DNA from 2 places in the Rhodoplanes sp. P11 genome. Region 1 is predicted to be linked to the other one. Evidence: predicted binding sites of a transcription regulator. Region 1 holds the regulator's gene; the other holds the start of a gene.
The links. Region 1 encodes LexA, which represses DNA repair genes until DNA is damaged. Its sites were predicted from a motif close to TGTTCNNNNTGTGTTCNG; they were not measured.
Positions count from the first base shown of each region.

Region 2: the regulator LexA is predicted to act here: its motif matches at 1,801-1,818, upstream of ACFQUV_RS01280 (ribonuclease T2).

Region 1 covers NZ_CAXWGY010000019.1:388,628-392,184, reverse strand. The annotation lists gene ACFQUV_RS20950 (ComEC/Rec2 family competence protein) at 1-882, shown strand, start outside; gene lexA (transcriptional repressor LexA) at 1,545-2,249, opposite strand; gene glp (gephyrin-like molybdotransferase Glp) at 2,468-3,557, opposite strand, start outside.
Region 2 covers NZ_CAXWGY010000001.1:272,797-276,353, reverse strand. The annotation lists gene ACFQUV_RS01285 (NCS2 family permease) at 346-1,668, shown strand; gene ACFQUV_RS01280 (ribonuclease T2) at 2,056-2,814, shown strand; gene ACFQUV_RS01275 (hypothetical protein) at 3,182-3,557, shown strand, end outside.

The DNA of each region.
Region 1 (3,557 bases):
GACTGGATGACAGCGGTGGCCCTGTGGGTCGCCGGGCTGCCCGGGGCGGTCGGACGCATCGCCGCCTTCGGGATCGGGCCGCTGGTGGTCGCCAGCCTCGGTCTCGTCGTGCTGGCTCTGCTGCGCACGCCGCTGCGCTGGGCCGGGGCGGGGCTCCTGGTCGGCGCGGCCCTGTGGGCGATGGCGACGCCGCGCCCCGACGTGCTGATCGCGCCCGGCGGCGACACGGTGGCGGTGCGCGGCGCCGACGGGCGGCTCGTGGTGATGCGCACCGGCTCGCTGGCGCTCGCCACCCGCGACTGGCTCGCCGCCGATGGGGACGCCCGGCTGCCGGCGGCGGCCGAGGCGTCGGGTGGACGCGGAGGCGGCTTCGTCTGCGACCCCGACGGCTGCGTGGCGCACCTCGCGGACGGCAGCGCCGTCGCGGTGCCGCGCACCGCCGCGGCCTTCGGCGACGACTGCCGGCGCGCCGCCCTGATCGTGTCGACGCGCGATCCGCCGCCCGGCTGCCGGGCCATGGTGATCGACCGGGCGATGCTGCGGGAGACCGGCGCCCTGGCGCTGCGGCGGGTGGGCGAGGACTTCGTCGTGGTGCCGACGCGCCTGGCCGGGACGGATCGCCCCTGGTCACCGGCGCCGGCGATCGCGGCCCGGGGGCCCGATCCGGCAGCGGGGGCGACCGGCGTCACGCCCATGCCGCAGCCGCCGCGTCGCCTTCCGGACGCGACGCCAGAGACGGACGATCTCGAGGCCGAGGATGGGCCGACCGCCGACCCGGTGAGCGCCGCACCGAAAGGCATGTCCGCTGGCGGCGCGCCGGACCGTTCGGGTCCCGACCCGGACCGTTCGAGCGCTGACCCGGACCGTGACGATGCGCCCTGACGGCCGGGGCGGGACCTATCGGTCAGCGTTGCGCCGGCGCAAACAGCGCTTCGACGGGCCGAGCACAGCACGACCCGGCGCCCTGGATGAGTTCGCCCCGCCCCGGATTCGCTCCGCCCGACCCGGGCCACGGTCGGTTTTCAGCGCAGCGGGCACGGCCGCCTGAAGCCGTAGCCCGGATGGAGCACCGCGACATCCGGGGCTGCCGGTGCAGTGTTCGGCGATGGTCCCGGGAAGCGATACGATTTTCACCGCCCGTCCCCGAATCCCCGGGGTCTCGCGTGGCTCGACCCCGGGCTACAGGGCTGCCGCAGAACGATGGATGGCCAAAGCGAGCCCCGCCATGACGGCGAGAGGCCGGAGGCCGGCGTCGTCCGCACGAGGCCGTAGCCCGGATGGAGCACCGCGACATCCGGAGCTGCCGGTGCGGTGTTCGGCGGTGGTCCCGGGAAGCGATACGATTTTCACCGCCCGTCCCCGAATCCCTGGGGTCTCGCCTGGCTCGACCCCGGGCTACAGCCGCCCCGGATGTCGCTCCGCTCGACCCGGGCCACGGTCCACGATCCACGATCGGTTCGTGCACGAGCCCGGAGTCCACAGCGCGCCGCATTCGTGCCGTCGCGCAACGTAGCCGCCGTCCGGGCGTCCAGCCGGTCTCTCTCTCAATACCGGCGCATCAGGCCGACCAGCCGTCCCTGGATGCGCACCCGACTGGGGGGAAGGATGCGCACCTCGTAGGCGGTGTTGGCGGGCTCCAGCGCGATCGAGGCGCCGCGGCGGCGGAAGCGCTTGAGGGTGGCTTCCTCGTCGTCCACCAGCGCCACCACGATGTCGCCGGTGTCGGCATTGTCGGAGCGGCGGATCAGCGCGATGTCGCCATCCAGGATGCCGGCCTCGATCATCGAGTCGCCGCGCACCTCGAGGGCGAAGTGGTCGCCGGCGCCCAGCAGCTCGGGCGGCACGTTGAGAATGGCGCTCCTGGATTGGATCGCCTCGATCGGCGTGCCGGCGGCGATTCGCCCCATCACCGGCACGGCGACCGGACGGGTGCCGTCCTCCTCGGGGGCGGGAGGACGGACGCGGCCGAGATTGCCTTCGATGACGCTCGGGGTGAAGCCGCGTGCCCGCACCGCCATGGCGCCGTGGCCGACCGTGTCGGGCAGCTTGATCACCTCGATGGCGCGGGCCCGGTTGGGCAGCCGGCGGATGAAGCCACGCTCCTCGAGCGCCGTGATCAGCCGGTGGATGCCGGACTTCGACCGCAGATCCAGCGCGTCCTTCATCTCGTCGAACGACGGCGGAACGCCGCTCTCCTTCAGTCGCTCGTGGATGAAACGCAACAGCTCGAACTGCTTCCGAGTCAGCATGTGAGGTCCCCCGACATCCGCCCAGGCAGTTCACCCGAACCGCCTAAACAAATCATGAACATACCCTATATGTTCGTTATGTGTTCCGCAACCCTTTAATGTCGGGCGATCGAATCGAGCAATCCCTAGGACCAAAGATTAGCCCTAAGAGATTGGCAGAGCGACAGATCATGTCGGCGGCGGGGGACGCCGCGGCGACGCCGAGAATACCCGACCGCTCAGGCCGGAAGCCGAATCACCCGACACAGGCCGCCCGCCGGAACCGCGGCGGCATGCGGCTCGCGCACCAGGAGGGCGTCGGCCAGCCCGAGCGGGGCGAGGAGGGAGCTGTCCTGATCGCCGACCGGGGTGGCGACCAGCCGGCCCTCGGGGTCGACCGAGAGCGTCGCGCGCAGATGGTCGGCACGCTCGTCGTTCGGCTTGAGGTCACGGGCGGCGACCGCCGGCTCGACCGCAAGCGTGACGTCGTCGCGGCCCTGGAGACGGCGGAGCAGCGGCACCAGGAACAGAACGGCGCCGACGAAGGACGAGACCGGGTTGCCGGGCAGCCCGAGCACATGGACCGGGCCGAGCCGGCCGCTCATCAGCGGCTTGCCGGGCCGCATGGCGACCTTCCAGAAGGCGAGCGCCATGCCCTCGGCCGTGAGGGCGTCCTGCACCATGTCGTAGTCGCCCACCGAGGCGCCGCCGGTGGTGACCAGCACGTCGACGGCGGCGGCGCGTGCCCGCCGGATGGCCGCGACGGTCTCGTCCAGGCGGTCCGGCACGATGCCGAGATCGAGCACCTCGGCGCCCTCGCGGCGGGCGAGCGCCGCCAGCATGAAGCCGTTGGAGTGGACGATCTGGCCGGGGCCGGGATCGGCGCCGGGCGCCACCAGCTCGTCGCCGGTGGCGACGAGCGCGACGCGCGGCCGGCGATATGCCGGCACGCTGGCGTGGTTCATGGCGGCGGCGAGCGCCAGGTCGCGGATCGTCAGGGGCCGGCCACGGCGCAGCAGCACGTCGCCCTCCGAGAAATCGCGGCCGCGCCGCCGGACATGGCGTCCGGGCGCCCCGGCGGTCGAGAAGGTCACGCGGTCGCCGTCGCGGGCCGATACCTCCTGGATCACCACGGTGTCGGCGCCCTCCGGCAGCACGCCGCCGGTGAAGATGCGCGCCGCCTCTCCGGGACCGACCGTGCCGTCGAACGGCCGGCCGGCCGGCACCTCGCCGACGATGCGCAGCGTGGCGGGGCCGGCGACGACGTCGTCGCCGCGCACCGCCCAGCCGTCCATGGCGGAGACGTCGGCAGGCGGCTGGGTGCGGCGG
Region 2 (3,557 bases), on a different contig from region 1:
CGGTCGGAGGGGCAAGGCACCCGCAGGTGCTGCCTGGCAGCCGAAGATACCAGAAGCCACCACCGGCGCCGCGAAGCGCCGGACGCCATCATCGGCGCCCGCGAGGCGCCGTGGCGGCTCGCCTGCCCGCCGCGTCGTCGCGGCGACCGCAGCGGTCGTACAACGCGAAACAGTGCCGGATGGTTCCGCCTGCGGTGCCGTGTCGCGTATCCGGTCTCGTCCACAGCTCCGTTAAACTGCGTGCGCCGGCGTCGATTGCCGCCGTTTATGGCGCAGATTACAACTTCCAGCCGGGGGTCGGCACGCCGCACCCGGCAGCGTGTCGGCCGTCGAGGGGGACTGGACATGACGGACCACGCGGCGCCGCAGGGCGCATCATTCATCGACCGCTACTTCGGCCTGACGGCGAGCGGGACGACCGTGCGCACCGAGGTGATCGCCGGCGTCACCACCTTCCTCACGATGGTCTACATCGTGTTCGTCAACCCGACGATCCTCTCGGCCGCCGGCATGGACAAGGGCGCCGTGTTCGTCGCCACCTGCGTGGCCGCGGCGGTCAGCTCGCTGGTGATGGGGCTGTACGCCAATTATCCGGTGGCGCTGGCGCCCGGCATGGGGCTCAACGCCTTCTTCGCCTTCACGGTGGTCCTCACCTACAAGTACTCGTGGCAGCAGGCGCTCGCCGCGGTGTTCTGCTCGGGCGTGCTGTTCTTCCTGATCTCGGTGTTCAGGCTGCGCGAGTATGTCATCAACGCCATTCCGCTCAACCTCAAGCTGGCCATCTCGGCGGGCGTCGGACTGTTCCTCGGCATCATCGCGCTGGAGCAGGCCAAGATCGTCGTCGACCATCCGGTGACGCTGGTCACCCTCGGCAGCCTGCGCGAGCCGGCCGCCGTGCTGTGCCTGGTCGGCTTCGTGGCGATCGCCGCCCTCAATTCGCGCAATATCCTGGGCGGCACCCTGATCGGCATTCTCGTGGTGACGCTGATCGGGCTGCCGCTCGGCCTCACCACCTACACGGGCGTGGTGTCGGCGCCGCCCTCGCTGGCGCCGACCTTCCTCCAACTCGACTTCTCGGCGCTGGCCGAGCAGACCTTCCTGATCGTCGTGTTCAGCTTCCTGTTCATCGACGTGTTCGACAATGCCGGCACGCTGATCGGCGTCACCCACCGGGCCGGCCTCCTCAACGAGAAGGGCGAGCTGCCGCGCATGAGGCAGGCGCTGATCTCCGACAGCTTCGCGGCGATGTTCGGCTCGCTGATCGGCACCTCGACGACGACCAGCTACATCGAGAGCGCCTCGGGCGTCGCGGCCGGCGGGCGCACCGGCCTGATGGCCGTGGTGGTGGCGCTGCTGTTCCTGCTGGCGCTGTTCTTCGCTCCGCTCGCCGGCATGGTGCCGGCCTATGCGTCGGCGGCGGCGCTGCTCTACGTCGCCTGCCTGATGACCCGCGGCCTCGCCGAGATCGCGTGGGACGACGTCACCGAGTATGCGCCGGCCGTGGTGGCGGCGGTGACCATGCCGCTGACCTACTCGATCGCCACCGGCATCGGGCTCGGCTTCCTCACCTATGCGGGTGCCAAGATCGTCTCGGGCCGCTTCCGCGAGGCGAAGCCCGCCGTCGTGATTCTGGCCCTGCTGTTCGCCTTCAAGTTCGCGACGCAGTGACGGCTGGCCTGCCCGGCGGCGCGGACGCGGGGGCGATGCGCCGAACCGCCCGCCGGCGAGCCCACGGACATCGTCGCCGGGCTCGACCCCGATGCGAGGGACGCGGGCCGGAGCGTGGACGGCGAGGGTCTGTGTTCTTGAAATGTTCTTTGTCTCTGCTAAGCTTCGTGAGGTCGCGCGGCGATTGGCGACAAGCGATCGGCGGGCCGTGGAATGGGATCGGGAGTGGGGCGCATGACCTCGTCGGCATGGCGTGGCGGGGCCGCAGGGGATGCGGCCGAATCGGCGGCAGGTGGGGTGCTGTCGGCGGCACGGTTCGGGAGCTTCGCGCGGGCGGTCCACGCGGACGCCGCGACCTGGGCGGCGGCCCGGCCCGGCCGGCGGGTGATGGGCGCATGGTGGCGCGGCGTGCTGGCCGGAGTCGTGCTGATGGGCCTCGGTGTCGCGGGCAGCGGATCGGCAGTGGCGCAGCCAGACCGGCGCCAGAACGAGCCCGGCCAGTTCGACTTCTATGTCCTGTCGCTGTCGTGGTCGCCGTCCTGGTGCGCGGCGGCGGCCGAGCGGCGCGACGGTCGTGAGCGCGATGGTCGCGACCGCGACGGCCGTAACCGCTCCGATCCCGATCGCGAGCGCGGCGGGACCGAGCGCAGCGATCCGCAATGCGGCGCGCGGCCGTTCTCGTTCGTGGTGCACGGCCTGTGGCCGCAATACGAGCGCGGCTTTCCGGAGTACTGCCAGGTGCCGGCGCCCCGGCTGAACCGCGAGCAGGTCTCGGCCATGCTGGATCTGATGCCGAGCCCGCGCCTCGTCTTCCACCAATGGGACAAGCACGGCGTCTGCTCGGGGCTGTCGGCGCGCGCCTATTTCGAGACGGTCCGCAAGGCGCGTGCGGTGATCAAGATCCCGGAGATCTATCACGAGCCGGCCGACCCTCTCACGGTGACGCCCGACGAGATCGAGGAGGCTTTCGTCAGGGCCAATCCCGGGCTCCCGCGCACCGGCATCGCGGTCGGCTGTAGCCGCAACCGGCTGAGCGAGGTGCGCATCTGCCTGAACCGCGAGCTCGGCTTCCGCGATTGCCCGGAGGTCGACCGCCGCGCCTGCCGGCGCGAGCGCCTGACCATGCCGCCGGTCCGCGGCGGCTGACTGGAGGCAGGGTGTCCGCGGGGCATCGTGTCGCGCGGTGATGGGGGAGCCGCGATCTGGGGCGGCCGCGTTCTTGCGCGGCGGTGATCTCGCGCGGCGGTGATCTCGCGCGGCGGTGATCTCGCGCGGCGGTGATCTCGCGCGGCGGCAAAGCTCGGCGCGGAAGCATGTTCCACGGGTCGTGCTCACCCTCTTGCCTTGCGCCGCAGGCCGCGTACCGCGTTTCGCGCTCTGTGGCATCCGGCAAGCCTTTCCGAGACCTTGCCACAATCCGTGCAAGTCGCCGCATTTCGAGGCGCGACTTCGCGCCGGCGCGACAACGCCCAGGTCAGCGCCGCCGGCCAGGATGGCCTCGAAAGGGGAAACCATGGCGCGACACGATTCCCGGCGGGCGCTTCCGGACGCCCTGCACGCCACCGCTCCCGTCCTCGTCGAGGGGGCCGCGACACCGCTCGGCACGTCGCTTCGCACGACGCTCCGCGAGCGGCTCGACCGCGACGGCCGGCTGGCCGTCCGCATGATCGGCGTGGCCTACCTGATCCTGTGGGGCATCACCTGGTGGTCGCTGGACCATGGCGCCACCGTGCTGACGAGTCTCGGCGCCTGCCGGCTGGAACCGCTGTCCGAGCTTTTCGTCTGGCGCTGCCTGCCCGAGGCGCCGCTGCCGGCGGTGGTGGATCTTCTCAACGGTGTGCTCGCGGCCACCCTGTGGGCCCCCGCCGTGGTGCTGGCGGCGGTGAGCC